2 regions of the Shewanella halifaxensis HAW-EB4 genome follow, and region 2 is predicted to be linked to the other one. Evidence: predicted binding sites of a transcription regulator. Region 2 holds the regulator's gene; the other holds the start of a gene.
The links. The regulator MetJ, encoded in region 2, represses methionine synthesis genes. The targets are predictions, from matches to a motif close to TAGACGTCTAGACGTCTA.

Region 1 (15,942 bases), 2.0 Mb from region 2:
AAAATCCTTGTGTAGCTGACGACAAGCGCTGCTTAGTCACCATCAGTAAATCCTGCGATAATTGATGCTCAAACTGGGCTAACAATTCGATGCGTTTAGTCGATACCTGAAACCACTGCTCCGGTTTCTGCCCTTCTATTTCACTGGCTAACTGTTCGAATCCGATTGCCCTATATCGGTTGACATCGAGAAGTTCTGTCGAACTCAATAAAGATTGGTATTTACTGCTGTTTTGCTTATCGACCAAGGCTAAAAAGCGTTCTTGATAACTTTCCTGCTCTGCAACTAAAGTAATAAATCTGCGGTATACCCCGTCTTTAAAACCTTGGTTGCCAAAGGTCGAACTCAGCACCGCTCTTTCTAAGCCCGCTCTCTCTTTCATCTGTAGATAAGCAGCAAACGCTGCTGAACGGATCGCTATCTCTTGGTTAGCAGCATTAATCGCAGTTAAATCGACAATACTCAATAACAGAGCATTTATTTGAGTATAAAACTTCACTTCCTCTGCTACTGAAATAGACAAATTACTAACACGATTTCGGATATCTGGAATTTGCTTTATTAATGACTCCACTGTTGTAATCTGTGTCGAAAAGGCGGCAGGTAGGGCATTAAGATTGAGGAACTGCTGATAACTTTGTAGCAGAGTATCAGTTGCGCGTTGCTGCTTTGCCAGCTCTTGCGCGAAAGATTGCCCGCTTGAACCGATAAATCCGGCGCTCATTCCCCTCTCTTTTTGGAGTTCATGGACCAGATTACTGTTGTTAACCGCTAACTCACTTAATACAAGAACCTCGGTAAGCTCCGTTTTAAGTTGGTATTGGGTTTTCGCATAGAGTCCACCAAAAATTATAGAAACCAATAGCGGGGGTAGGATAACAATCAGAAATTTCTGCTTTAAAGTGAGGCTACTAATAAAAGTTAGTTTCATTCGCAAAACAACCTATTTAAATATTATTAATTATCGCCTTAGCATAGTCGAAACTTCATCTAGGTAAATATTTTTTTAAATTTGTTTCAAAAAATAAGCCCGTATTAACGAGCTTATTGTTATAGATCAAGTTTTATACAACTGCATAAGTTATGCAGTTATATAAAACATTGAAATAACAGGTTGAATTCTAAGCATTACCTTTGACTTTCATATTCAAAGTCATTGCAAAGTCCAACATTCTATCCAATGGCTTGAGGGCATCGAGCCGCAGCGCATCATCAACAAAGATCTCATGTTGCTGTGAGTCACTATTCTCTAGCGCACTTTCAATCGCCTTAAGACCATTCATGGCCATCCAAGGACAATGAGCGCAGCTCTTACACGTCGCCCCATTACCGCCAGTCGGCGCAGCTATTAAATTTTTATCAGGTGCGGCCTGCTGCATCTTATAGAAGATACCTTTGTCTGTTGCCACGATAAACATATCGTTATCCATCGTTTGTGCGGCTTTGATTAACTGACTGGTTGAGCCGACTGCGTCAGCGAGTTCTACTACGCTAGCAGGTGATTCTGGATGCACTAAAACCGCGGCGTTTGGATGTAGCTTCTTCAGCTCACGTAAGGCCTTGGCTTGAAACTCATCGTGAACGATACACTCGCCCTGCCACATCAGCATCTCTGCACCCGTTTGCTTAGCGATATAGCTGCCTAAGTGACGGTCTGGCCCCCAGATAATTTTCTTACCTTCACTATCTAGATGCTCAACAATTTCAAGGGCAATACTTGAGGTAACCACCCAATCCGCTCGCGCTTTTACTGCCGCCGAGGTGTTAGCGTACACCACCACGGTATGGTCTGGGTGTGCGTCACAAAACTCACTGAAAGTCTCTATTGGGCAGCCAAGGTCGAGCGAACATGTCGCTTCAAGCGTTGGCATTAGAATCGTTTTATCAGGGCTTAAGATTTTTGAGGTTTCCCCCATAAACTTAACGCCAGCAACAATCAATGTTTTAGCCGGATGGTCGCGACCAAAGCGAGCCATCTCTAATGAGTCAGAAACACAGCCGCCAGTCTCTTCCGCTAAGGCTTGAATTTCTGGGTCGGTATAATAATGCGCAACCAAAACCGCATCTTTTTCTTTTAAAAGCTGCTTAATTTTTGCTTTTGATTCAGCTTTCTCACGATCAGATAAGGGAGCAGGCTTTGGTGGAAAAGGATAATCAATATTTTCGATAATTGGGGCGAACGCGCTCATAGTACAACCAATGGGCAATAACAGATTAGCGGAATTATACGGAATTGTTCACAAATTTAAAACTACTACGAGGATAATAGAAATAAAAAAGGCGCTATCACTAGCGCCATTTTACAAAATGCTTGTAGCCTATTGCATGGCTAACAACATCTCTTGAGGCTGCTCTAAATAGAGTTTCCACAAGTTGCAAAAACGAGCGATGGTGCCACCATCAATAACGCGATGATCCCCTGACCAGCTAACCTGCATGATCTTACGCGCTTCAACTTCACCCTTTTCATTAAAGCGTGGTAACACTTGCAGTTTACCTAAGGCAACGATCGCGACTTCAGGCTTATTGATGATGGGTGTTGCCACCGTGCCACCTAATGCGCCGATATTAGAAATAGAGATACTGCCACCTTTAAGATCCGCTGGTGATACCCTGCCACTTCGCGCAGCATTGGTTAAACGCGTGATCTCAGCTGCGACTTCAAGAATCGTTTTATCCTGTACATCTTTGACGTTAGGCACCAGTAGGCCAACTTTAGAATCAACGGCCATACCTATGTTATGGCTTGCTAGATATGTCTGCTCACTACAGTCTGCATTAACTCGGCTGTTCATGTCTGGAAATTGAGCCAGTGCCAGTGACATAGACTTCATAAAGAAAGGCATCATGGTGAGCTTTAACTCATCTGATGAATACTTTTTCTTCATGCTTTCACGCAGAGCAACCAAGTCGGTCAGATCAAACTCTTCACAATAGGTAAAATGTGGGATCGTCGATACCGACTCCATCATCATCTTCGCCATCACCGCGCGGACGCCCTTTATAGGCTCTACTCTATCAGCTTGACCTTTAACTTGTGTATTTTCAACAGCAGCAGTGGGTTGTGCTGCTGGCTCAGGCGTGCTTACTGAGTTAGAAGCAGTTGAAAGCGCAGCTGCGCCGCCAGTCTGGTGACGCTCAACATCTTCTTTGTACACTCGGCCATTTTTACCAGAGCCAACAACTGTTGAGATATCAATATCTAGACTACGGGCCAATCGTCGTACCGCAGGGCTTGCTAACGCTTTACCTTGTGGTACAAATTCATTAGTCGTTACAGATGCATTAGCGACAGTGGTATTGGTGTCACTTAGCTCTGATGCATTGACACTGACCACATCGGATACAACTTCAATGGCAAATAGTGGCTCATGTACACGGGCCAACTGACCTTTTCGATAATGTAACTTAGCAATTTTGCCGCTTTTAATCGCGGGAATTTGTACTAAGGCTTTATCGGTCATCACATCGGCAATAGGCTGATCTTCAACAACCATGTCACCTTCGTTAACTAGCCATTCGACCAGTTCACATTCGACAATGCCTTCGCCTATATCGGGCAGCAAAAACTCTTCAATCGTGACACCAGAGCCTATCGTTACTGTATTAGTTTCTGTATTAGTTTCTGTATTAGTTGCCTGTGCGCTTTCACTTTCGGCAGTCATGCCAGCACCACTTACCGAAGCCACAGCGGTATCGTTTTGTGCAGCTTGTCCCTCTTCTGTTATATCAACAGAATAAAGCGGTGCATGCACCTTAGCGATTTCGCCTTTTGCATAGTGAAGTTTGGTGATGACTCCAGCATTAGGCGCTGGAATTTGTACTAATGCTTTATCAGTCATCACATCGGCAATAGGTTGATCTTCAACAACAGTATCACCCTCTTGTACTAACCATTCGACCAGCTCACACTCGACAACGCCTTCGCCGATATCCGGAAGGATAAAATCTTTAATCATGGCTGGCTCCTAAAATTTAACCGAAGCTTTGATCGCTTCAAACGTCTTTAACGCATCTGGCATATATTCTTTTTCATGGATCAAAGGATACGGTGTATCGAGACCACAAACACGGGCGATTGGCGACTCAAGGTACAAGAAGCACTCTTCTTGGATTGTCGCGGCTATTTCGCCTGCGAAACCACCCGTTAAAGGGGCTTCGTGGTTAATCAGTAAACGACCGGTCTTTTTAACTGAGGCAGCGACGGTATCGATATCCCATGGAGAAAGCGTTCTTAAATCGACGATTTCACAAGAAATTCCTTTTTTGGCCGCCATCTCTGCCGCCTTCTCAAGGACCTCCATCTGGGCGCCCCAGCCCAGAAGCGTGATATCAGAACCCTGTTTCACCACTTCTGCTTTACCCAATTCAATAACGTAGTCGCCCTCGGGCACTTCGCCTACTGAGGCGCGGTATAGACGCTTAGGCTCGAAGAAAATCACTGGGTTTTTATCACGAATTGACGCGATTAATAAGCCTTTGGCTTGCTCAGGATTACGTGGCACAACCACCTTGAGCCCCGGTGTTTGAGTAAAATAAGCTTCTGGCGATTGCGAGTGGTAATGGCCACCTGCAATCCCGCCACCATATGGGGTTCTAAATGTTAGTCCGCCGACATCGAACTCATTACCACTACGGTATCTAAATTTGGCACTTTCATTCACAATCTGATCGATCGCTGGAAAAATATAATCGGCAAACTGAATTTCAGCCACTGCCGTCATACCATTTGACGCTAAACCATTAGCGAAACCGGCAATACCTTGTTCGGTTAACGGCGTATTAAAACAGCGGTCACGTCCAAACTTTTCTTGTAGACCCGAAGTCGCTCTAAATACCCCACCAAAGTGTCCAACATCTTCGCCAAACACTGTCATTGTTTCATCTGATTCCATTTCCGAGCTCAGCGCTTGGTTAATGGCTTGCAACATATTCATCTGAGCCACGGCTTATACTCTCCCTGCGCTTTTTGGATAGGATTCTGGATATTTTTTTACGTGTTCTTTCAACTGTGCTAACTGTTTCTTAAGCATTGGTGTTGGCGTATCGTAGACATCTTCGATGATACTATCTAGATGAGGAGTTGGTACTTTCTCTGCCACTTTGAGCTCAGATAACACTTCTTCACGGTATTTCACATAAAGATCGGCATCTTCTTGCTCGTTCATCCAACCTTTATTGATCATCCACAGTTTGAAGCGCTTAACCGGATCGTGTTGCTGCCACTTAGCCTCTTCATCTTTTGAGCGATAACCCGACGGGTCGTCTGATGAAGAGTGCGCGCCTAGGCGATAAGTCATGGCTTCAATCAGTACAGGGGCGTTATGCTCTAGCGCATATGCACGAGCCTGCTGCGTTGCAGCGAGTACTGCCAGCATATCGTTACCATCAACACGGATAGTATGCATACCGTAACCCACACCACGGCTTGCAATACCATTACCTTTAAACTGCTCTTCCGTTGGGGTCGAGATCGCATACCCATTGTTACGGCAGAAGAAAATAACCGGAGAATTCAAAACGGCAGCCATGTTCAGGCCTGCATGGAAGTCGCCTTCAGAGGCAGCACCTTCACCAAAATAACAGATGGCAATGTTGCGCTTGCCCTGCCTTTTAAGGGCATAGGCGACACCAGTTGCTTGTGGGATTTGAGTCGCAAGCGGTGATGAAATCGTTTGATAGTTAAGTTCTTGGCTACCGTAATGGATCGGCATTTGACGGCCTTTACCAAAATCTTTTTCGTTACTGAACATCTGGTTCATAAACTGTTCAGTGGTAAAACCGCGATAGCGTATTGCTGCATGTTCGCGATATTGCGCCAAGATCACATCACCATCATCAAGAGCCGCGGTGCTGCCGATAATAGAAGCCTCTTCACCAGTACAGGTCATATAGAAGCTAATACGGCCTTGACGCTGAGCCCCCAACATACGCTCGTCTAACACTCGGGTAAACACACAAGTATCATGGATTTTTTTTGCTAAATTTTCGTCTATTACGGGTAATACGGCACCTTCATAGGCGGTACCGTCAGCTTGTAATACTTTTAAAATCGGGATCGACAGTGAGTCTTTATCAAGAAAGCTCACGCGATGGATTGTTTCTGCATTCGTTGTTGCGTTGCTCATAATGTGCTCTTGTTATTGATGGTGCCGCTAAACGACTAAATACGACGCCTTGCTATTTTAATACGCGGGAAGAACATTACGTTAACGTAAACTAACTCTCAACACTTCCCATCATTGAAACATAACTAAGCATGTCTGTGCATGTATATATTGGTTTACATGCACAGTTATTCAGTTTGAATTTATTCTAAAAGAGTTTCATCTGCTGACTTTAAACACAATACCGTTCTTTGGCCTACTGGCACTTTGGCATTTGGAAAAACAATAGATTCAAACTCATGTTCAATCTTCACTTCTTTACCCCCCTCTTTCGCTAAGGTGAATCCTTTTGGAAATGCGGTAAAGTTTTCTACATCGTTAGCAAAACTAAATTCAAAATCATCAAAATGTTTATTTATCGAACGACAAACCTGATACAGGTTTAAACGTTTCATATCGAAGTCGGGTAACTGTAGGTCTTTCCCCTTCATTAATAGTGTTAGCATCTCTTTCATCGCGATAAAGCGCGTCATATCATTTTGCCCCATAGGAAACACTTTACCGAGTTCAATGGTAAATGCATCGGCATGATAGTTTTCAGAGGAAAAATAGCTAAACGTTGTGGTGGGTTCGTGGTGGAATAAAATGGTATTTACACCACAAGACTCTAGGAACATAATCTGCTGTTTACTGTATTTACGATTGGCGCGATAAGGGTAAATCGCAAACTTTTCATGCTTAGAAGCACGAATCGCAGTATGAAGATCGTAATGCATTCGGTGGCGTTCGCCTGACTGTGACGCAAAAAACTTATCGATATATTGCTCAAGTTTTTGTGCTCTCACACGCTCAGGGTTACATAAACCTTCACCGCGAGAGTATGCGCCATTAAACAGCCTATTGAGATTTTCATCGATAAAGCGCGTACCGTTATGGATAGCGGGTGGGTTACCAATAAGAAAAAGCACTCGCTGTTTTAGTGCAATGTTCTCACTCAGTAGTTGTGTCATAAGATCATTACACAGTTCAATCGGAGCCGTTTCATTTCCGTGGACCGCACAAGACAATACGATATCTTTGGTATGTTTAGCGTTAAGCGGCTCAAACATGATGACACCTGTATCCCAAACTTCTACACGGATCAGGTTATCAAGCTCAAACTCAAAAGTTTCTGGTAAATATTGTGGATGTGCCAGGGTCAGCGCTAAAAAGTCCTTAGACTGTTTCAATTCGTGAAACACAAACTTCTCCTTATTTATCGATGTCAGCTTTATTTTGGCAGAAATTTCAAATACCACGGGCATTTGTAATACCTAGCCTCGCTAATTCTGGGAGCGATAGTAGCATATTTGACTCATGTATCTCGTGTCCTTTTTAGCCTCGGTAGTACAACAAATCATCAGCCATGCATTTTTTTGCTTGCATAAAGGGAAAAAACAAAACAAGATTAAGACGTCTAGCCATCTAAGTGGCTGTGATAAAAAGTCATCAATATTCAGAAACAGTGGTAAGGGGAAAACTATGGCAGTGGCTACATTCGGCGCAGGGTGTTTTTGGGGAGTTGAATATTTCTTTAGAGAAGTCGAAGGTGTCATTGATTGTACTTGCGGTTATATGGGCGGCAAGGACCACTACACTCGCTACCAAGAGGTTAAAACAGGTACAACTGGTCACGCTGAAGTCGTACAAGTGGAATACGATCCAAATATCGTTTCTTTTGATGATTTGCTCAATGTATTTTGGCAAAACCATAACCCGACTAGCCTGAATCAACAGGGTGGCGACATAGGTAATCAATATCGAAGTACTATTTTTTACCACGATAAGCTGCAAAAACAGCAGGCAGAGGACTCAAAACTCGCGTTGATAAAAAGCCAAAAATGGGGAGCGAGACAAGTGGTCACCGAAATTGTCCCTTGCCAGCAATTTCATCAAGCCGAAGAGTATCATCAAGATTATTTAGCTAAGAATGACTTGCCTAGCTGTCACATCAGTTATTAATACCGACAAACAGCGAGTCATAATTGATATTCCTTACTCAATTATAAAAACGCATCAAAAGGCACTCAAGATTCCATAATGAAACTCATTACTGTATGCAGGAACTACATTTACCTGTTTATGGCTAAAAAATATTAATCTCCCCTACCCTAGTAAACATCCATGCACAAAGCGTTAGTTAGCTAGGAAAGAAGTTTGTTTACATCCTGTTTATCAACTTTAGCCATCACTCAGCTAATGTGAGGTGCAAAATACAAGACCTGCCCCCTTTACCCATTAAAAAATCATCACAAGAGGTATCGTTATTCAATTTGAGCAAATAGGATATTCTATAGCGCGAATTTCACCACGAAGCGGTGCGTTTTCACCAAGAACACGGAGGTAAAGATGAAGAGTTTAACTGGCCTCGACTGTTGCGTTTCTCCGTGATCTTCGTGTTCCAATAACATCCTTGTTTAACAGCCAGTTCGCTATCCCTAGCTCTCGCTTATTAGCACATGGCTTTGCCATATTCGCCGTGGTGAATTGCTTTTGCCCCAAAGTTGGTTAGCCTTCTAATGAAGGCTTATTGCATTTTTATCTGTGCTGTGACTACAGGGTAGCGAGTTCTGCACTGTTGCTTTAGAGTTATTAATCGCCTGCAGCGGGTGCTGGACAGGATGTCCGAATGTCGTGATCACATGGATGTGAAGGAACGACCTTATGTGCAGACACTGCCGTGACACGCTGCAAGTCCGTCCTTGGAAGCTCGGCCATGACGTCCATATCATGGACGGTCACGGCCGTATCTGCACTAAATAATTGGTGTCTCATTTAGGGAGTAGTGGCTTGATTGCTAGCTTGGAAATGCCCCATTCCTTGCTAGGGATACAGCTCGCCAGTTAACCGCAGCATTGCATATCTTATTGAAGCTAGGTTCCCGCACCCTGTTAAAAAGCGAAACGCTTGCGGATGAACGGCTAGGGATGCCAATTCGCCGATTTCACCTTACTGAATAATTTTCAGTCCATTTGAGTAATAAAGGTTTGCTTGTCATCCACAAAAGCCACAAAGCCGCCGTGATAGATAAATACCCGACCACGCCCTTCAACCAAGCAGGCAAGCTGTGGGTTCAAATCTTCTTCGTTATCCTGACTTTGATAAATGCCGGTATCGGTGATTACGCCGCTGAGTGTAGGCAAATATCCATAAGTGCGCTTGGCTTGAACAATCAGGTTCAATTTGCTGGCGGTAGAGAAGCAAAAGGGGATCGCACCGGCTTCTTCGATAAATAAAGTTTTCAGTTCTTCAAAAGCTGTAATCACCAGCCAGTCGATGCCGTTAACATGATGGATATACATAGAGTGTCTCGGTAATTCTGATGCCGAGATTCTATCACTATCAAGGGCAGAACGTAGTAGAGATTTAGTTGCTAAAGGCGGTAATTCTGTGCCATTTCCGGACATTCACTAGGCCAACTTGAAACACGCTTTTGCCCCAAAGTGTGTTTACCTTTGAGTAAAGGTGTACCTAATCGCCTCCAGCGGGGTATGTGCAGATACTGCTGTGACACGCAGCAAGTCCGTCCTTGGAAGCTCGACCATGACGTCCATGTCATGGACGGTCACGGCCGCATCTACACTGGATAATTGGTGCATTTATTTAGCCGTGGTGGTTCGATTTCTAAATTGAAAATGTCCAAAAATGAGTTGAACGAAGCCCTCCGCGGTTGTGATCACCAAGCGAATTAAAGAAGCAAATTCGATGTGATGAATGCTGAGGTGTGAATACGGCAGTGACCTTCGATAGCAGGGAAGCTGTCGTAGAGGCTATAAGGACAATTAAGATCAGATGTGCTTGCAACGATATCCATATCTAATGGCCAGTTCAGCATCCATGCTTCTTGTTCGTAACCCAACTCTTCGCTTTACTCACCGTGTCACTGAAGTGTGCGCACATTCAGCAACAGGCTATAAATCAAATGAAAAAGCCCCAAAATTGGGGCTTCTTATTGTTATGTCCTAACTGTTGTGCTCGATGTGTGGACAGTGGATTTTGCAATCCCTCATGCACCAAAGGTTTCAAGCTATATGCTCAAGCTATCAAAGGTGCCTACTGCGTTTGATACTTGACTCTAAATAACAAACGATCCATTTATCTTAATGCAGCAGCCACAATCTGCTGTGCATCTTTTAGCAACTGAGTTAAATGTTCTAGGCTTACGAAGCTTTCACCATAAAGCTTAAACAAGGCTTCGGTACCCGATGGACGAGCAGCAAACCAGCCTTTCTCTGTTACGACTTTAATGCCACCAATGGCTGCGCCGTTACCTGGGGCATGAGTCAGTTTTTGTAATATAGTGTCACCCGCTAGGGTATCAGCAACAATTGCATCAGCAGAGATCGTCGAAAACTTAGCTTTGTCTTCTAGGCTCACAGGGCTATCAATACGCTGATAAAAACTCTTACCAAATTGAACTTCTAGTTCATCGTAACGTTGCTGAGGTGTTTTACCTGTCACGGCAAGCATTTCAGCGGCCAGTAGACACAAAATAAATCCGTCTTTATCTGTACACCAAGTGCTGCCATCGGTTCTTAAAAATGCTGCGCCTGCACTTTCTTCGCCACCAAAGGCAAAATCGCTATTGGCAAGTCCCTCAACGAACCACTTAAAGCCCACCGGAACTTCAGACATTTGCTTATTATGCATCGCACAGACTTTATCTATCATCGCGCTCGACACTAAAGTCTTACCGATCACCATCTGTTCGGTCCAGTTAGGACGATGGGTTAGCAGATAATCAATTGCAACCGCAAGAAAATGATTTGGATTCATCAATCCACTGCCTGGACAGACAATACCGTGACGGTCAAAGTCAGGATCATTACCCAAACAAAGATCAAAATTATCTTTATGCGCTAATAACCCCGCCATCGCATAAGGTGACGAGCAGTCCATGCGGATCTTGCCGTCTTTATCGAGTGGCATAAAGCTAAAACTCGGGTCGACTTTCTCGTTAAGCACAGTGATATCGATCCCGTAATGCTGAGCAATCGGAGTCCAATAATGGATCCCTGACCCACCGAGAGGATCGATGCCCAAGCGGATCTTAGCATCTGCAATCGCCTGCATATCGATGACATTACACAGATCTTCGACATAAGGAGTAATTAAGTCTTGCTCAAGCAAGTACTGGCTTTCTACTGCATGAGCGTAACTGACACGCTTAACCCCATCCAACTGACTGGCTAAGTATTGGTTAGCTCGGTTTTCCACCCAAGTGGTGATCTCACCTTCTGCGGGCCCACCGTGAGGCGGATTATATTTAATACCTCCATCTTGCGGTGGGTTATGGGAAGGTGTCACGATTAGGCCATCAACCAAGCCCTCGGCGGGACTCTTGTTGGCACAAATAATCGCATGAGACACCACTGGTGTGGGGGTAAAACCATCATTTTGATGGACCACAACGCTGATTTGGTTTGCAACTAATACTTCAACAACCGAAATGGCTGCAGGCTGCGATAAAGCGTGAGTATCGATACCTAAAATCAACTTACCCGTAATATTGGCTTGTTTTCGATAATCAGCAACCGCTTGTGCAATAGCAAGGATATGCATTTCATTAAAGCTTTTTTGTACCGCACTGCCGCGATGCCCCGACGTGCCAAACGTGACCTTTTGGCTAACCTCATTCACATCGGGTGTTAAGCAATAATATAGGCTAACGAGTTTTGGGATATTGACCAAATCCTTTTGCTCAGCAATCAATCCAGCTCTCTTGTGTGTAGCCAAGTTCCTTCTCCTTTTATTGCCGTGATGACGTTAAGCACGGCAAGTTTAAATGTTTTACATTAACGCGATACGGCGTTAGATTTTCTCTATGATATCGGTAACTTGTGCTTCATCAGTACCAAACTGCAGCAAAACTTCTGAAAGTATGGTGCGTTTTTTAGCGGTGTTGTTGTTTGTCGTTACCCAAAAACCACTTTGGCCAATCTCTTTAGGATTCGCTGACTTACTGGCTTTTAACAGTGCGTCTTTTGACGTCGCAAAGTATAAGCGGTCACGTCCTTGAATTTGTAACACTTGCTCAAACTGAACAGGTGATGCTCTATGAACCGTATCGAGAATAAATAGAAAACGGCCTACAGCGCCCTTTTGGGCTGCCAATACATCGGCATCGATTAAACTTGTAAAATCAGAAACAGCCGTAGATGTCATCTTAGTTATCACTTTAGCGACTTTAACTGGCTTAGGTGAAACTCGTTCAAGGCTAGGATGACTGATCTCTTCAGGTGCATCTTGAACCACTGATTCAACTTGTAATCCCAATATACGGCGCAAAATATCCGAAGCGCTCTCACCAATATGTTCAGTCTTGCTGGCGATGTGTCGATAAAGCTCTTCATCAACTTCGATATATTTCATAACGGTTATCTTCCTTAAGTAGAAAAGCGGATCGGTGTTCTTAAATGCAAAAGATCGCATAACTGTCCCGAATTATCCGCTCAGTGTAGCGAGGTTTAGAGCCTTGATAAAGCGTCATTAAATGAAAACTGCGATCCAGAGAAGAAAGATCCTATTTACTAGGCAATCAATGTCTATTTTTTCGGCACTAAACGGCAACTTAGCCGCCCTTTGTTGGATTTTATCGTAAACCAAGGCACAATCTGCGCCACACAACTTACTAGTAAGCGGAAAGATAATGCATTATGTGACAAGTGGCCAAGGCCCGGTAGTTATCCTTATACATGGCTTGTTTGGGGATCTTGATAACCTCAAGACTTTGGGCAAAGAACTAGAGGAAAACTTCACCGTTGTTCGCATTGATGTACTCAATCACGGCAGCAGCCCGCACGTTGCCAATATGAGTTATGAATCGCTGGCCGATAGCATGGCCAAATTGATTGAAGAGCTTAACTGTACAGATGCTATCCTTATTGGTCACTCCATGGGCGGTAAAATTGCCATGGCAACCGCACTCAAATATCCACAACGTGTTAGCAAGCTTGTCGTTGCGGATATTGCGCCAGTAGCCTACCAAAATCGTCATGATAAAGTCTTCGCGGCATTAGAGTCGATGCCGTTACCTGAAATTAAAGATAGACGCCAAGCGCTCGCCCATATGCAATCTTGGGATATTGATGATGCTACCGCGCAGTTTTTATTAAAGTCTCTTACGCGAACAGAGCAAGGTTTTACCTGGAGAATGAACCTAGAGGGACTTAAAGCCAACTACGCGAATATTATTGATTGGCCTCACTTTAATAGATCCTACCACGGCCCTTGCCTGTTTATTCGTGGGGGGGATTCTGATTACGTGACGGCGGAGCACAGGCAAGCAATATTGACACAATTTCCTACAGTAAAGGCTAAAACGATTGAAGGTGCGGGCCACTGGCTACATGCTCAAAAAGCCAGCATTTTTAACCGCGTAGTCAAAGATTTCATTACAAACGGCTAGGCCATTTTTCACCGCACAAAGGTGTAAAGCATATAGCCGCTTGAAAACTTATATGGTATATTCGCGCAACTTTTTTTAGCCTAAGAAAGGAATGGCGAATGTTGATGCAATATATGGAGCAGATTGAAGCACTCGGCTTAAACCTGTTTTTTGCAGCCATTTTCTTTTTTATTGGTATGGCCATTAGGGATGTACTCAAACAAGGCAATGTGCCAACGTTTGGGCGAAACATCGTTTGGCTAGTTTTATTTCTCGGCTGCGCCGGGTTTATTGCAAAAGGGATTATACAGATGACCTGGGAAAGCTCAGGTATCGGGTAAATACGAACTCAATGGCAAAAGAAACATCAGATAGAACCACCATTGATCTGTTCGCAACAGAAAAGCGACGTGGTCGGCCTCGCAGCAATCCTTTGCCACGGGACCAACAGCTTAAAATCAATAAAAGAAATCAAATTCAGCGTGATCGAGCGAACGGATTAAAACGAATAGAGTTAAAGGTGTCACAAGATTTGTATGACGCCTTGAATGAACAAGCTATGGCCAGTAATATCAGCCGCAGCCAACTAATCGAATCGATACTACAAAAGCAGGTTAGTGACTAACCCACTTTTAAATGCACGCATACCATTAATAGTTAACTAGATATTAAAGGAACAACAATGGCAACAGTAGGTCTTTTTTTCGGGTCTGATACAGGCAACACCGAAGCCGTCGCCAAAATTATCCAGAAGAAACTGGGTAAAAATATGGTTGAGGTAAAAGATATTGCCAAAAGTACCAAGGAACAGATTGCAGATTACGATCTGCTCATTTTTGGCATTCCAACTTGGTATTATGGTGAAGCACAATGTGACTGGGATGACTTCTTCCCTGAGCTTGAGCAAATCAACTTCGAAGATAAATTAGTCGCAATCTTTGGTTGTGGCGATCAGGAAGATTACGCAGAGTATTTCCTTGATGCTATGGGCATGGTCAACGAAATCGTTGAAGCTCGTGGTGCAATCGTTATTGGTCACTGGCCGACCGAAGGCTATGATTTCGAAGAATCAAAAGGTTTAGCAGACGACAAACACTTTGTTGGTCTAGGTATTGACGAAGACCGTCAGCCAGAGCTAACAGAGGCACGTGTTGATGCATGGGTTAAGCAGATCTATGAAGAGATGTGTTTAGCTGAGCTAGAAGACTAAAGGAGCACGCAATAAAGGCATCATTTGCTTTATCGCATTCCTGTAAAAGCGGCATATTATTATGCCGCTTTTTTGTCTCTATGAATATTGGCTATTCAATAACCTATTTAACCAACTCCTAATGAGCTGATACTGTGAGTGTTTGTAATATGACAAGTCAAAATAGCCCAGAACGTTGGGATATCTTTTGTGCCGTTGTTGATAATTATGGTGACATTGGCGTCACATGGCGACTTGCAAAGCAACTGTCTGCAGAGCAACCTATTGCTATCACCTTATGGGTCGATGATTTAAAAAGCTTCTCACACATATTACCCGCATTAGATCCTGAGCTGGTTAGCCAAGTGCACTTTGGAGTCACCATCAATCAGTGGTCTACTCCGTTAGCTATCGCGTATCAAACTGGTAATGTGCTTATCGAGGCCTTTGCATGTGAATTGCCCGAGCAAGTCAAAACCAGCTTAATTGCAATGCAACAAGCATCCAAGCTCGACTCAAGCGCAGCGAAGCCGCCTTTATGGCTCAACCTTGAATATCTCAGTGCCGAATCTTGGGTAGAAGGGTGCCATGGCTTACCCTCTATGCAAGCTAGCGGTTTAAAGAAGTATTTTTACTTTCCTGGGTTCACCGCTAAAACGGGTGGGCTTATTTGTGAAAACAAGCTGTTTGAAAAGCGCGATGCTTGGCAATTAAATCTGCAAAATCGACAGGATCTGTTTGCAAGTCTCGGGCTCAGTGGCATAGAGCCGATTGATAAAGTTGTTAGCGTTTTTAGCTATGAGACGAAGGCGTTACTCGCTCTGTGTGAAACATGGCAAGATAGTGAACAAACTATTCATGCGTTGTTCCCTAAAGGGCGTAGCCTTAACAGCTTGCAATCGATTCTCCCCTGCTCTATTGAAGAACTCAGTGCAGGAATGCAGATTAAGCTTGGTAATTTGGTCATTCATATTTTGCCAATGACAGATCAAGAAGGTTACGATAAGTTACTTTGGAGCTGTGATTTTAATATTGTGCGCGGTGAGGATTCATTTTTAAGAGCCCAATGGGCCGCAAAACCCTTCATTTGGCACATATATGCACAAGAAGATGACTATCATCTAATAAAATTAGATGCCTTTATGCAGCTTTACTGTAATAATCTGCCGCCAGAATTAGCTAAAAGCTGGAAAGTGTTAAATCTTGCCTTCAATAATGAA
Region 2 (15,942 bases):
TCTGCCTGCATCTTATCGCCAGCCATATAGGCGTCGGCCTTGCCGTTATACCAAGCATATTGAGGTGTTACATTCTTAGCCCAGACGAAGTCGCCCTTCTTCTTCATATAGCTGTGCTTGCCATACTCATCAACAGTCTGCTCACGACTGGAGCCCGCTGTAGACCAATCCCAATTCATCTTAGTGGGTTCGTTTTTAGCAAACTCTGGTATGTGACAGGTTTGGCAAGCTATCGCCTGACCATGGTCATTGAGCTTCTGCTTTTCATGGGGCGCGCTATCATGGCAGTTGTTACAGCCAATAGGATTGTCACCGCCAGGAGAGACCCCCATGGCGTTACCGGTGATCTGATGCTCTTTAGTGGTGTGACACTCCTGACACGGGAAATCATTACCGTCGACATCCATATGCACATCGGTGCGTTTGTCTGGATAGGCCATCGAAGAGTCGAGATCGCCATGTTTAACACCATCCCCGCCGCCACCATAGAAGTGACAGGTACCGCAGTTATCTCGTACTGGCGTACCGACATTTTTGGCGACCCGTTCAAGGTTCACCTTGCTAGAGACTTCTCCAGCGCCAGCGGGATCTTTAACATAGGTGCCCGTGGTGTCATGACAGATGAGACAGTCGACCTTGGTCATATCGCTAAAGTCGAAGTTATTATCTTTCCAGCCATATCCCGCATGACAGCTAGTGCAGCGAGGTTCGTTACTTGAGATGGCGACGCAGAAGTTATTGATGGTGTTTTTCTTGCCCCGCTTGACGGTGCGCCCAGAGAGAGTCTGTTCCAGCTCCCAGGTCCAGTGCGACGATTTCATAAAGTCGGCGGCATGATCTTCGTGACACTCAATGCACTGGGTCGTGACATCTGAGCCTTTACTAAAGGGGCCTTCAATAAACTCACTATGATCTTGAGCCGCCCAACTACTAGTGCAGTACAGTAGCGCTGTTAGCAGGCTCAGTGTGATGGGTAAGGTTTTCATAAATATGCTCCATCTCCTCGGCGTTAACCGAGGAGTATCTGAGTGGCGTTAGAAGTTGACGGTGACAGAGGCGTTAATATCGAAGGCCGTGTCGACAACTGGCAGCATGGAGTAAGCTGTGCCAGCGATGACCTCATCGATATCCTGCGGAGCACCAACGGGAGTACCGCTACCGGTATATTCATAGTCGTAGTAGAGGCCTGCTAGCTTGATGAACATGCGTGGATTGATATCAAACATGTAATAGGCTTCGCCGACATGGCCGCGGGTCGCAAGCTTGCTGCCGATAGGGTCATCTTGCGCCTGGGTGAATGGAGTCCAGTATTCAGAACCATAGTTATATTCAAAGCCAACCTTGCCGTAAGGCGCCGGGATCTGAACACCGACATAGACACCGTAGCCATCCTTAGGATCGCTATCTTCTGCATTAGCGGCCATCATAATAATCTCACTACCATCGGCATTGAGCTGCGCTTCAAATACCGCATCGCTGAGCATGCCACCAAACATACCGGCATTGCCGTTGCCTTCGGCGCGAGTCCAGCCACCAGAGACGAACCATTTCACGTCGTTATCTTCCTCACGTGCGAAACCAATTCCGCCGAGGAACATGTCACCAATGACGCCGCTTGGTTGTACTCGAGTCTCGAAGTTAAAGTTGCTGAACTTCTGCATATCTTGGTACATGGTTGGGGCAAAAATACCGGCTAGCTGAGTGGGGAAGGCCATGGTGCCTTTAAAGCCATCGTTGACATCTTTGGCGCCAAACAGGGTGAATTGCAGGAAGTTTCTACCATCATTTATCGCATCGATATTGAAGCCGCCAAGGTGAGTGTCTTTAGTGACGATATCGCCAAACATCTCGCCGTTACCCCATTGAGATTCAAAACCTTGACCGTAGCAGATGCGAACCACTTGGCCTTCGACACCCGTCAATTCCCCTAGCTTGTAGCCTAAGGTGGCACCATCAAAGTTAAAGTTGACTAGGTGGCCCGATGGGGTGCCGCCACGCTTTTCGTTTTCACGGTACTGAGTCGGTGGGCCATAGGTTGAAGGGCGACGTCCAATAGATAGGTAGAGCGGCGAGCCATTGATGTTTTTCCAGTCGAAGTAGGCGCGCTCTACTCTTAACCAGTCGCCACTGGTATTACCGCTGTTGGTGCCATCCATAGTGAATGAACGCCAAGAATCGAATACTTGAACGCCAGTTGAGTCGCCCCAGTTCTTATACATAGAGAGTCGGCCTGCAAAGCTAACGTTATCCCACACCTTAGCTTTTAGGTTGAGGCGTAACCTTGTGGTGTAGAGGATGTCATTGTCGATATCTTGAGTCGTTTTTTGCGCTAAGACATAGGGCATGACTCCTTGAAGCTGTCCGCTTTGAAATGCGGCTGCGAGGTTGGGATCCGCGGCCATCATCTTACCTAGGGGGGAGTTAGGATCATTTGGCATACCAAAATCACCTGCCATCGCTTTGGCACCGAAATCATTAAAGTTGACCTTGATAGCCGGGTTCCAGGTGACGTTTCGATAATGTAGCGAGTGAGCCTTGGTGCGAAAATCGCCCGTTAGCTCGATACGGTCGAGGGCGGTATGGCGTTCGTTTTGATCGACGCGATCATTGAGATCGTCAATTTCGTTGGTGATCTCTTCGAGTTGCTGTTTGAGGTCGGCAATTTTTTGAGCATCATTTTCGTTTGCATAGACGCTGCCAGAGAAAGCGATAGCATTGGCAACAAGCAATGATATAAGGGTACGCATAATATCTCTCCTTTTCGAGTTTTTAATTTATTTTCAATCAATTAAACTCGACTCAGTTTAAGGCGGTTACTCAGAACTGCTGATTTTTGGCAGCATGAAGCCCTGAGGTACCTCCCCATTTTTTATTTATCTGTTGGTTAAAAAATTTTTAAGCAGTAATGCCGCTTAACTGGTGTTAGCCGCAAGTTTGCGGTTGATCTGAGTCTGCGGCATGGTCATAGAGAAACTGCTGAATATCTTTTAGATCTTTTTTGGACAAAGCATCAAAGGCTTCTTGATCGCCTTTATGCTTCATACGCTTAAAAAAGCGATCCCATTGACTCATGGTTTTGCTCATTGGTGTGATCTCGCCTCCCACTGCGCCCTGACTATGGCAAGCTTTACACTCTTTCTTATAAAGGTGTTTGCCTTTCTTGGGGTTACCGCCATCGGCGGCTTGAGCTTGAAGCCCTAAAGACAATGCTAGCGCAAGGCCTATACCGATTTTAGTGATAGTTTTCATCATCAACTCCTTACTCTTTATTTTTTGGTATTACGCCGTCCTTTGCTGGTTAGCAGAGTGTTCCGAAAATGCTTCTGCCTTGTTATTAAAGTTAGCAGGCAAGTGGTGGTTAATTGTTGAGCTTGATCATATTCATGATAAAAATCTAATTGAACAAAATATCATGGAGAAAAATCTAATTGATGGTTATTCGATGACTTATAACTTTGATTTTATATGGTTTTTGTTTGAGTTGGAGTTTTTTGAACTGCCAGTTCAGCTATTTTGGTAACAGATCTAGATCACACTTTTGATTTTTAACTATTACTAAAGTGATAGTTGAGTGTTGACATTAGGTAAACAAAAGGTCCCTTCAGCATCGCTGAAGGGACCTTAAATGAACAGATGAAAGCCGTGGCTATTAGCAGAGCCTATGGCTCTTGACGTGTCGCCGCTAATACGATTTCACGTACACACACATTTTGTGGTTGCTCAAAGGCAAACAGCGCTGCTTCGGCAATGGTTTCAGGTGCAATAACCCCACCCATATGCTGTTTCCAATCTTCGTAGCCCGCTTTGATATCATCGTTAGTGGTGTGGCTCAGTAGTTCAGTTTCTACGGCACCTGGTGCGATAGTGATCATACGAACATCATCCATTGCCACCTCTTCACGAATGTTCTCTGTTAAAGCGTGCACTGCAAACTTAGTAGCGCAATAAGCTGAGTGGTTCGGGAACGTCTTGCGGCCTGCTATTGAGCTGACGTTGATGATAGTGCCTGTTTTACGTGCCTTCATATCGGCAAGCACTGCATGAATACCGTTGAGTACGCCCATCACGTTGATGTTAAGCATACGGCTCCACTCAGCAGGATCTTGTACATCTGCAGCGCCGAGTAGCATTACGCCAGCGTTATTGATTAAGCAGCCAACTGGACCAAATTTAGCTTCAGCGCTTGCAATAGCCGCTTTCATGGCATCAGCATCTGTTACATCAACGCTAACGGCTAGGCAGTTATCTAAGCCTAATGCTTGCATCGGCTCAATGCGGCGTGCCAATAACAGTAGAGGGTGGCCTTTTGCGCTGAAGGCTTTAGCCATGGCCGCGCCAATACCAGAAGATGCACCTGTAATTACGATTAGTTGTTTCATATCAGCCTCAAATAGGGGGGGTCTTTATTGGTGAGTATTCTAACGAACCCAATATTGTTGATATATAATCTATAGAGAATATGATTGTTTACATATGACTCCTAATCAGTCTCTGTTATCTAAGATAAAACGAGTTCCTATTTATGTATCAAGACCTAAATTTAGCAGATGTGCGAGCTTTTACCGTGATAGCGGAAAAGGGCAGTTTTACCATTGCCGCTGAAAAGCTCGGTTGTTCTCGCTCACACCTTTCTAAGCAATTGACTCAGTTAGAGCGTTACCTAGGTGTCACCTTGATCACCCGCACCACTAGGGCTCAGCGGTTAACTGAGCAGGGACGCTTTTTCTATGAGCGCTGCCAACATGCGCTAGACATCATGGAGCAAGCGGTGGCGAAGACGGTTGATGATGCCCATAACCTGCAGGGCAAGATTAACATCAACTGTGTGGGAGGCTATATCGGTGAGGAGATCGTGAACCAACTGGTTAATGACTTTATGACTCTGCACCCCAATATTCAGGTGCACTTAGATTTCAGTAGCCAGAGAGTCGACTTGGTGCTCGATGAGTTTGATTTGGTCTTTAGAATGGGTGAGCTTGAGGATTCAGGCTTAGTGGCCAGAAAGCTGATGGATATTGCAAATTGTACCTTGGCATCGCCACGTTATATCGCCAAGCATGGCAGACCCGAACACCCTAAAGAGCTCAAGCATCATGCCTGTGTTACCGGCTCGGTTCATCATTGGAGTTATCACCGTCGTAGCAATAAGAGTCATAAGACAGAGGTGACGATTACTGGAGCCTTGCTGTGTAAGAATGGCAGAGTGATGAAAAGTAGCGCCTTGGCGGGAAATGGTATCGTGCGCTTGCCAGAGATTTACTGCAGTGCAGAGCTCAACGCGGGCACTCTGGTACATCTGTTTGATGATTGGGCTATCTCAGATACGCCGCTTTATCTGCTCTATAACCGAGATCAATTTCAGCCAGCTAGGTTGAGGCAGTTTATCGAATTTACCATTCAAAACTTTATGAAATATGTCGAGTTACCAAATGCCTAAATAAGCTTAGGTAGCTGACCTCTTGAGGCTTGAGTCACTCGGGTCATCCATCTTTCGACCTAATTGCTATTAGAATGTAGATTTAAAGTTAAGTTTAACCTCCTGTTTATCTGATTTTGTCTTAGAATACTTTAAGAACAAAATAACCTTTTTTCGATTTGAGCCGTATTGCAGCTTAGAACGTTAAGGACATAAAAAGGGTGGAATGGATGAAACTACATAAAATTGCATTGGCTTGCGCCTTATTCCCCTGCTTTTTTGCACAGGCGGGGCAGGAGTATTATGAGGCGCGCAGCGATGCTATGGGCGGCGCAGGGGTTGCCGCTTCCAACAAAGAGGGCGCCGCCTTCGTTAACCCGGCCCTGCTTGCGATTAATGCGCATAAAGACAACTCTGCTGTACTGTTGATGCCTGTGCTAGGGATAGATGTGGCTGACAGCGATGACATGATAGATAAGTTCGACTCGCTGATTAATTCTTACGATGCTCTTGCTGCTGCAATTGATGCTGAGAACCGTGACGATATTACGAAGTTTCGTGATGATCTGGTTGGCGATCTTGAGTCTCTAAAAGGGACTTCAGCCTATGCCAGTGCAGGGCTAGGTTTCAGTGTTGCCATTCCGCACCAGAGAATGCCGATGGCTATCTTCTATAAGAGCTATGTTAACGCAGTTGGTGTGGCCGACATAGCCCAGTCAGATATCGATACGCTTAATCATTTGGATCCTGAAAATCCACCCGAAGTCTCTGATCTGAACTCACAAGGCCAAGTGGTTGGCGGTGCGATATCAGATCTTGGCGTCGCCTTAAGCTTCCCTCTCTCTATCGTGAATATGCCTATCTCTGTTGGAATATCACCTAAGTTTCAGCGAATTGATACCTACAATTATATCGCCAATGCAAACAACTTCGATGCCAGTGACTTTGATGACGTTATGTATCGCAATGATGAGACCAATTTTAATTTAGATGTCGGGGTGGCTATGCAGCCATTTGATGGCTTAACTCTGGGTCTATCAGGACGAAATCTGATCAGCCAAGATGTGGATACCATAGAGGTGGAAGGGCAGAAGTTTACTTACCGTGTTGAACCTCTCGTAACAGCAGGCGTAGCTTATGATTGGGAAATTTTATCGGTAACGACTGATATTGATCTGATTGAGAATAAGAAATTTAAAGAGCTGGATGGTACTCAATACTGGCGTCTAGGCGGGGAAGTGAGAGCCTTCAACTGGATGGCGTTACGCCTCGGTTATCGCCATGATATGAAAGACTCTACCGCCAACCTCTACTCTTTGGGCACAGGCTTTGCGTTCGGTGATTCATTTTTCTTAGATTTTACTGGTATGTTCGGCGATGACAATGCGGTAGGAGGGGTGTTGCAAACCTCCTATCATTTCTAACCAAGCTAACCCATTAGCTCTATTGTTGATTTAACGGTTAGGATAACAGCGCTACAGCCACATAAAGCCAGAGTGAATGCTCTGGTTTTTTGTTTGTCGACGCGGCCAATCAAGCGGCCTGCAACGAGGTACCCCAAAACGACTGACGGCAGTAACATCAATGAGATGTAAAAGTGCTCTAGGGTTAGCAGGCCTGCAAGTGCCAGAATGATCAAAGCGATCATCGAACTAAAGATAAAGAAGGCCGACAGGGCGGCGCGAAATTGGCCTGCATCTTTACCTGAAAGTAAAATGGCCAGCGGTGGTCCACCAATCGCGGCGATATTACCGAAGACGCCAGATAATACCCCAGCGATGAATAGGCTGAAACGGTTCACAGGAATGCTTAACTTCATTAGGCTCAGGCCGACGGCTAAGGCGACAATTCCAGCAATCGCAAGACCTAAGATCGGCTGCGGTGCGATTAAAATGAGGGTTGCACCTAGTATTCCTCCGGGAATACGGCCCAATAACGCGTACTGTAGACCGTTGAACTCGAGCTGACCTCGCTCCCGAAACAGTGTCAGTAACGCTATCGAGAACCCCATCATGATGACTGGCGCCGGAACTAAACTGGGATCGACGATATAGAGCAGCGGGCTTGCAACGACGGCTAGGCCAAAACCGATTAGGCTTTGGGTCAGTGCGCCACAAAAGATAATGAGCGAAGCGAGTAATAGTGTAGTGGGATCGATCATTAGGTTATCCAGCCATCTGGGCTAAAGTTAAGCGAGGAGGGGATCTCTACGCTCGACTTGAAGGTTTAGGTATTTTAACTTGCTACGAGGTAGCGGATCTCATATTTAGGCCAAAAACAGATAAGGACTGCTAAGCAGTCCTTATCTGGAGATCATGTTTACTGATAATCGGTGAAGATTATTCAAGTTCATCCCACTCAATACCCATCTCATCCATCAAACGCTTAACCTCAGCAGGCATGCTGTCGGGTTTATCTTTGGTAAGATCTTGATCGTTTGGTAGTGGCTGGCCAGTGTAAGCATGCAAGAATGCTTCGCATAACAGCTCACTATTAGTGGCGTGACGCAAGTTATTTACTTGGCGGCGTGTACGCTCATCGGTAAGCACCTTAAGTACTTTCAAAGGAATGGACACAGTGATTTTTTTCACTTGTTCATTCTTTTTGCCGTGTTCAGCATAGGGGCTGATATAATCGCCATTCCACTCAGTCATTGACTCACCTGTTATTTCTAAATTCGGGGCAGATTTTAACCCTTTAAATTGTGCAGTCAAATTATTGCCTCTTATTTATGACAATTGCAAATAGATTTCTATATGCATGGACGTCTAAACGGCTAAAATGGTTGACGAGGCGTGAGTGCTTAGGTACATTTAGACGTCCAGACATCTCTTGGCTGAAAATTAACAGGAAAAGGAGTAGTACATGACTGAGCGTAAACCAGCCACTGCGGCGGTACGTCAAGGAATTGAGTCCGATAGTCAGCATGGTGCCGTTGTTCCGCCGATTTATCTATCTACTAACTACTCTTTTGATGGCCATAACAATCCAAGAGACTTCGACTATAGCCGCTCAGGCAATCCAACCCGATCTATTCTAGGCGATGCCATCGCCGAGCTGGAAAAAGGCGCAACTGGTGTTGTGACCTGTACCGGAATGGCTGCGATTACTTTAGCGACAAGCTTGCTAGGACCCGATGACTTACTCGTTGTTCCCCATGATTGTTATGGCGGCAGCTATCGTCTATTCACCAATTTAGCTAAAAAGGGCCAGTTTAAGTTATTAGTGGTGGATCAAACCGACTCACAAGCGCTCAATCAGGCGATCGCCAAGAAACCTAAGATGGTCTGGTTAGAAACTCCATCGAACCCGCTGCTGCGTGTGGTAGACATTGAGGCTATCAGCTCAGCCAGTCATGAGGTTGGCGCATTGGTGGTTGTCGACAACACTTTTCTATCGCCAATTTTACAGCAGCCACTGCTTCTTGGTGCAGATATTGTGATCCATTCAACCACTAAATATATCAATGGTCATAGTGATGTGGTGGGCGGCGCGGTTGTGGCAAAAGATCCGGAGTTGGGTGAACTGCTGCACTGGTGGTCAAATACGCTAGGGCTAACGGGCTCAGCATTTGATAGTTATCTCACTTTGCGCGGAATTCGTACACTTGCAGTGAGAATTCGTGAACATCAGGCGAATGCACAGCGAATTCTTGATACCCTTGTTAACCATCAGGCCGTGTCCAAGATATACTACCCGGGACTTAAAGAGCATCCGGGTCATGAAATTGCGACTAAACAGCAAAAGGGCTATGGGGCCATGCTGAGTTTTGAGCTCAAGGGTAGCGAAGAACAGTTGGTCGCATTCTTAAAAAATCTTAACTTTTTTTCAGTTGCAGAAAGTCTTGGTGGCGTAGAAAGCTTAGTCGCCGTACCTGCAACTATGACGCATAGGGCGATGGAGCCAGAGGCACGCGCTGAAGCTGGGGTTAAGGATACGCTTATCCGTCTTTCTGTTGGTATCGAAGATGCTGATGATCTTGTTGCCGATATTGAAGCTGCGCTTAATGCCGCAGCCGCTTGTTAATTAAAGGGGTATACGATGGCACGCTGTCACTTACATAAATTTGGTGGCTCAAGTCTTGCGGATGCTGACTGTTACCGTCGCGTTGCTCATATTCTGCTGACTCATGGTCACAGTGATGATTTAGTGGTGGTGTCTGCCGCGGGTAAAAGCACCAACTTCTTGTATAATTTACTTGAGCTAAGTTCCTGTAAACAGTTGTGGCAAGAAGAGCTACAAATGTTGATTAGTTTCCAGCAAAATTTGATAGAGCAGTTGCTCTCAAATGAACAGGCGCGCGCTCTAAGGGAGCGACTCTCTAACGATAAGGCGCAGCTGATCAGCTTGTTATCGCTAGAGTCTATTAGTGATTACCAGAGCAACCAGGTGGTGAGCTTTGGTGAGCGCTGGTCTGCACGTTTATTGGCGGCGCTATTGCGTGAGTCTGGTGTGGCGGCATCCGATGTTGATGCGCGCACACTCTTGATTGCCGATGAGGCTGCGGTACCACAAATTCGCCTGCAGGAATCTCGTCAACGCGTTCATGCCATGACCGAAACGTACCCTAATGAGCGTTTAATTATTACCGGATTCATCTGTGCTAATAACCGTGGCGAGACTTTGCTACTGGGACGCAATGGCTCCGATTTTAGCGCCACCTTGATTGCCAGTTTGGCCGATATCGAGCGGGTAACTATTTGGACCGATGTAGAGGGCGTGTTTAATGCTGATCCGAATAAGATTAATGATGCTAAGTTACTCAGTAGCTTGTCATTAGCCGAAGCAAACCGCTTGGCGCACCTAGGCTCTCCGGTGCTGCATAACAGAACTCTACAACCCCTGTTTGATACTCAAGTAAGCCTAGCTGTACGTTCAAGTTATGCATCTCATACAGATTTTACCTTGATCGCACCTAAGAGCTCATCGGCGAGTGCGCCAGTGGTCACTAATCTAAGCAGCGTCGCGCTATTTAACCTTGAGCTTAAGAGTGATTTTAAACAGCTTATTGAGCTTCTTGAAGAAACCGGCTTAAGTCCGCTGGCCTATTGGGAGCTAGGGCAAGACCGTGTAGAGCTCACTGTCACCCTAGAGAACCACAAGCAAGTATTGGCATTGCTGGACGTTAACCGTGATGCCTTAGGTGTGAGTGACATTAAGATCACCGAAGATCTTGGTTTAGTGGCGCTTGTGAGCGCAGATGCAAGCCTGTATCGCCGCGGCTTTGCCAGATTACTCAGCCGTAATGCTAGACCGCTGTTTAATGATGGTATGAGCCTTGTGACCTTGGTGCCACAGGGACAAGTAAACTTGCTCACGCAAAAAGTACACCGTCGCTGCGCCGGTCCTCGAAAACGTATTGGCGTACTCTTGTTAGGGGTGGGCAATATTGGTGAAGCTTGGATTGAACTCTTTAGTGGTGCTAAGTCGGCACTGAATAAAGAGCTTGAAGCTAGCGTCGAGTTGGTCGGATTAGTCAGTTCACGTAAGGCACTGATCAGCGACGAGGGCATCGAGTTGGGCTCGTGGAAGCAGGCCTTTGAAGAGCATGCGACACCTTGGCAGTATAGTCACCTGTTTGATGAAGTGCATGAGCTTGAATGCGATGAAGTGATTGCACTCGATATCAGTGCCAGCGCCGATCTGACTCTTCAATACCCAGAGTTTTTTGCTCGTGGAATTCATGTTGTCAGTGCAAATAAGCTAGCGGGCTCAGGGCCACTAACTTTCTATCGAGAGCTGAAACAGCAGTTAGATAACCGCCGTCTATTTTGGCGTTATAACGCCAGTTGCGGTGCCGGTCTACCGGTACAGCATGCATTGAATGATCTGCATAATAGTGGCGATAGCATTGAGGCTGTTGGCGGTATTTTTTCAGGTACCCTGTGTTGGTTATTTGAAAACTTCGATGCTAAGAAACCTTTCTCTGAGCTAGTCATAGAAGCTAGAGGCTTAGGGATCACCGAGCCCGATCCGCGTGATGATCTATCGGGTCGAGACATGCAGCGTAAGCTGCTTATTCTGGCTCGTGAAATCGGCTTTGAAATTGAGCTTGAAGATATCGAGCTTAAGTCCTTGGTGCCGGATAATCTTGCTGAGTTGCCGTTAGAGCAATTTTTATTACGGATAAGTGAACTTGACGCCGACATGCTGCAACAGTTCGTCGCTGCGGCAGAGCAAGATAAAGTGCTGAGATATGTGGCGTCTTTAGATAAGGTCGATGGTGAGCTAAAGGCTGAGGTAGGTATACAGTGGGTCGATATTTCTCATCCTTACGCTAACTTAACGCCAGGTGATAATGTGTTTGTTATCCGTAGTGAGTTTTATCAAGACAATCCATTGATAATTCGTGGACCTGGGGCTGGCCGCTTAGTGACCGCCGCGGCTGTACAGTCAGACTTAGCGCATATTTGTCGAGATCTGCTGCAAGAATAATTTTCATTTTAATCAATTGTAAAGGGACTCATTTGAGTCCCTTTTTTGTTTTCAGCCCTAAACCACATTCTTCAGAAAGTAGATATTTTTACGGTCCCAATAAAAAAACTCAATTGCCTGCTTTTTGCGCTTGACTTCAAACTCAGTTTCTCTAGTATATGGACATATAGACGTCCAAACGTCTATATTGGAATGCAAATTAATACTGAAGTTGAGGAAGTTGAAATGGGTTTTCATCACGCACAACATGCAACATCATTAAACCAGAGCTTATCTGAGCTAAATGGTGACATTAACGTTTCTTTTGAATTTTTCCCGCCTTCAACTCCAGAGATGGAAAAGCTACTTTGGAACTCTATTCGTCGTTTAGAGCCATTAAATCCTAAGTTTGTTTCTGTGACTTACGGTGCAAACTCAGGCGTTCGTGATAGAACTCACGGTGTGATCGAGCGTATCCAAAAAGAAACGGACTTAGTGGCTGCGCCGCACCTTACCTTGGTTGACGCCAGTGACGAAGAGTTAAAAGAACTGGCTAAGCATTACTGGAACAGCGGTATTCGTGATATCGTCGCCCTGCGCGGAGACTTGCCAGAGGGTAGCCCTAAGCCTACGCGTTTTGCTAATGATCTTGTGAGTTTACTGCGCTCGGTGGCTGACTTTGATATTTCAGTGGCTGCGTATCCTGAAGTGCATCCCGATGCGAGTAATGCCCAGTCTGACCTTATTCATCTAAAAAAGAAGATCGATGCTGGTGCTAATCGTGCGATAACTCAGTTCTTCTTCGATGTTGAGTCTTACCTACGTTTCCGTGACCGCTGCGCCGCGGCGGGGATCGACGCCGAGATCGTACCGGGTATCTTGCCTGTCACTAACTTTAATCAGACTAAGCGTTTTGCAGCGATGACCAATGTGTCTATTCCTAGTTGGTTGCATCGTCAGTTTGAAGGGCTAGAGGATGACCCTACGACACGCCAGATGGTTGGTGCGAATGTTGCCATCGATATGGTTAAAGTCTTGTCTCGTGAAGGGGTGAAAGACTTCCATTTCTATACCCTAAACCGTGCTGAGCTAACTTATGCTATTTGCCACACCTTAGGGGTTAGGCCGGGTAAGTAGCTGACCTGGTTTCCCTCAAAAAAGCTAACTAATAATAACGATAGTTACATACTTTAAGTATGGGGATATCGAGAGTAGGAATTTCTGATAAGCTTGGTTAGAGGTGAGTTAGAGCAAAAGCATCTTAGGCTACGACGATAAAGGAGGCTTGTTAGCAATGCTATACACTCATAAAGCCAGTTGTCATTGTGGGGGAGTGCAGCTAGGTTTGATCTTACTCGACGGTCTTGTAGATTTACGCCGCTGTGATTGCTCTATGTGCCGTAGGAGAGGCGCAGTAGTGGCCTCCGTCTCTCTCGATAGTATTCATATTCTTAAGGGTACCGATAAACTGTCTCAATATCAGTTTAATACCTTCACTGCGAAACATTTCTTTTGTAAGATTTGTGGGATCTATACTCATCATCAGCGCCGTTCCAATCCTGAGCAATTTGGTGTGAACGTGGCTTGTATTGAGGGAGTTAACCCTTATGATCTTGGCGAGATCCCAGTGATGGATGGTATTAACCACCCTGCAGACCGCTACGATAGTGAGTTTAATTGAATGGGTCAGCAAGCTATGCGCCATAACGCTAACCATTGCCCCTTGTGTCAGGGCCTTAATCATTGTGCAGCGCAATCTGGCACGGGTATAGAACAGTGTTGGTGCAGTAAACAAGAGTTTCCAGACAAGAGCCTATTAGTGAGTGTTTTAGAGGCGAATGAACTGGTTGGTCTGAATGGAACTGCTTGTATTTGTGAGGCTTGTTTGCAGCGACTGCGGCAGTTGCAGGTCAAAGGTCGCACGCTTTATAAGAGAATCGATTAGCCTACTAGACCTAAAGCGACCGATAGGGCAAAATCGCCGATCTTGTTATTTCTTCAATGGCCATATTCATGGATCCGCGCGCTCAATGCTCCGAGTTTAAACTCGGATTTATCTTTATTTCTGTCGCAGTTATTTTTTGGGGGGTATTGCCGATAGCACTCAAGCTATCGGGGCTATTTATCGACGCCGTTACCTTAACCTGGTTCCGTTTCTTGGTTGCTCTGGTGGTAGGCTTTGCCATTCAGTATCTAAGTGGCAGCATCAAGCAGTTTAGGGGACTCGATAAAGTGTCTTGGTTAAAAATGACTTTAGCTGGTGTGTTGCTAATTTTTAACTACGTTTCTTTTGTCTATTCGCTTAAGTATCTTGCGCCGGGTTCGGCTCAGCTCAACTTTCAAACCGCGCCTTTCTTTCTGGCCTTTGGTGGGATGTTGTTTTTTAAAGAGCGACTCAATGCAATACAACTCAGTTGTTTCGCGACACTGGGATTAGGCATGTTGATGTTCTTCCATCCTTATTTAGACTTTACTTCGGGGCCGTCAGATGTATGGAAGGGAGTGTTGATCATTCAGTTTTCTGTACTGTCATGGGCAAGTTATGCATTAATCCAAAAGTCGATGATTAAGCGTTTGTCGCCGAATAACATTTTATTGTTTATCTACTTATTTGGCATTTTTGCTATGGCCCCTTTTAGCGATTTTAGTCAGTTCACTGTAATGGATTCGAGCCAGTGGGCTATCGCGATTTTTTGTGCGATTAATACCGTTATCGCCTACGGTTGTTTTGGTCAGTCTATGAAGTATTGGCCCACAGGGCAGGTGAGCGCCATGCTGGCATTGAGTCCTGTGATCAGCTTTAGCTTAACTGCGGTGGTGGTAAGTTTAGGTTGGTGGAGTGACATCATCAAGGGGGCGATTATCGACCCGTTATCGTTTAGCGGAATTGTGTTAATTCTGGTATCTGTGATTGCAGTGCAGTTGTCTCCCATCTGGGAGAAACGTAGGGCGTTAAAACCGGTTCAGGTTGCCGCCTAAACAGCAAGACATGAATAAGCCATCCTCTAATAGGGTGGCTTTTTTATGCGCCTAAAAACGGGGTATGTTTCCGCTGTAAGGTACCGCTCTTGTGTTCGGTTATTCTTTTGAGCAGGTGGGTTCCTTAGAGGGCTGATTAACCCATAGCGATTCCTGAGGGGCTGCTAGCAATAGTTATTAGTGGTTACTAGGGCCTGTCTTATACCCATTGCATTAATACAAATTGCATTATACCCATTGCATTAAATCTCGGTTCATTCAGTGGGAGTTCAAAGCGCTGAAGGCTGGTCGGTAGGTGTATCGAGTACGGAGTCTATAAGACAGAAAACAAAAAAGGAGCCGAATGGCTCCTTTTCTTTGGTCTAATTTTGTTGGAACAGAGGTTCCAACAACTTAGACTTATTCAGCGTCTTTTGGACCTTTACGGTGCGGCTTTCTGTCACCAGAAGGACGACGGTCACCACGGTCACTACCACTACGCTCACCACCTGGCTTGCGTGGACGGCGTGGTGGACGGCTATCGCCACCAGAAGTGTTTGCAAACGTTTCGCCAGCAGCTTCACGGATGTTTAGTGGACGGCCACAAACACGCACTTTCTTAAGGTGCTGTAAAACTTCTTTTGGCATGCCATCTGGCAAGTCAATTGCAGTCACTTGATCGAACAGTTGGATTTGACCAATGTAACGGCTATCGATGTTTGCTTCGTTAGCTACGGCACCAACGATGTTACCTACACCAACACCATTGTCACGACCTACATCGATGATGTAACGGCACATTTTAACATCTGGATTGTCCTTCAGTGAATCCGCTGCACCTAAGTTTGCAGGTGTTGGACGAGACTCACGACGTGGACGGTCGCTGCGATCGCGTGGACCACGATCATTGCGGTCACGAGAACCACGGTCATCACGATCACGTGAATTACGGTCATCACGGCTATCACGTTGACGCTCGTTCATTGTATGTAGTTGCAATGGACGATCTTTTTGTACTTGCTTAAGTAGTGCAGCAGCTAATATGTCTGTATCGACTTCTAATTGCTGACAAAGTGTTGCCACCGCACCTTTCATGAACTCTAAATCTTGAGAGATGATTTCAGCTACTTGCTCACCTAGACGAGAAAGACGAC

Region 1: a site for MetJ is predicted at 7,557-7,574, ahead of msrA (peptide-methionine (S)-S-oxide reductase MsrA). Genes of this name have one in related genera too.

Annotation. Positions count from the first base shown of each region.
Region 1 is NC_010334.1:2,704,170-2,720,111, forward strand. Features, by position in the region: gene SHAL_RS11640 (methyl-accepting chemotaxis protein) at 1-931, opposite strand, end outside; gene nadA (quinolinate synthase NadA) at 1,122-2,189, opposite strand; gene SHAL_RS11650 (dihydrolipoyllysine-residue acetyltransferase) at 2,319-3,959, opposite strand; gene SHAL_RS11655 (alpha-ketoacid dehydrogenase subunit beta) at 3,969-4,946, opposite strand; gene SHAL_RS11660 (thiamine pyrophosphate-dependent dehydrogenase E1 component subunit alpha) at 4,950-6,128, opposite strand; gene astE (succinylglutamate desuccinylase) at 6,311-7,348, opposite strand; gene msrA (peptide-methionine (S)-S-oxide reductase MsrA) at 7,629-8,108, shown strand; gene SHAL_RS11675 (hypothetical protein) at 9,110-9,448, opposite strand; gene SHAL_RS23265 (hypothetical protein) at 9,835-10,005, opposite strand; gene pgm (phosphoglucomutase (alpha-D-glucose-1,6-bisphosphate-dependent)) at 10,242-11,882, opposite strand; gene seqA (replication initiation negative regulator SeqA) at 11,958-12,518, opposite strand; gene SHAL_RS11690 (alpha/beta fold hydrolase) at 12,796-13,554, shown strand; gene SHAL_RS11695 (DUF2788 domain-containing protein) at 13,653-13,874, shown strand; gene ybfE (LexA regulated protein) at 13,886-14,158, shown strand; gene fldA (flavodoxin FldA) at 14,216-14,743, shown strand; gene earP (elongation factor P maturation arginine rhamnosyltransferase EarP) at 14,893-15,942, shown strand, end outside.
Region 2 is NC_010334.1:741,666-757,607, forward strand. Features, by position in the region: gene SHAL_RS03145 (tetrathionate reductase family octaheme c-type cytochrome) at 1-986, opposite strand, end outside; gene SHAL_RS03150 (DUF3373 domain-containing protein) at 1,035-2,747, opposite strand; gene SHAL_RS03155 (c-type cytochrome) at 2,923-3,252, opposite strand; gene SHAL_RS03165 (SDR family oxidoreductase) at 3,660-4,379, opposite strand; gene SHAL_RS03170 (LysR family transcriptional regulator) at 4,523-5,437, shown strand; gene SHAL_RS03175 (conjugal transfer protein TraF) at 5,647-6,840, shown strand; gene SHAL_RS03180 (sulfite exporter TauE/SafE family protein) at 6,846-7,577, opposite strand; gene metJ (met regulon transcriptional regulator MetJ) at 7,756-8,070, opposite strand; gene metB (cystathionine gamma-synthase) at 8,282-9,442, shown strand; gene SHAL_RS03195 (bifunctional aspartate kinase/homoserine dehydrogenase II) at 9,458-11,851, shown strand; gene metF (methylenetetrahydrofolate reductase) at 12,077-12,967, shown strand; gene SHAL_RS03205 (GFA family protein) at 13,125-13,511, shown strand; gene SHAL_RS03210 (cysteine-rich CWC family protein) at 13,512-13,775, shown strand; gene SHAL_RS03215 (DMT family transporter) at 13,832-14,809, shown strand; gene SHAL_RS03220 (DEAD/DEAH box helicase) at 15,209-15,942, opposite strand, start outside.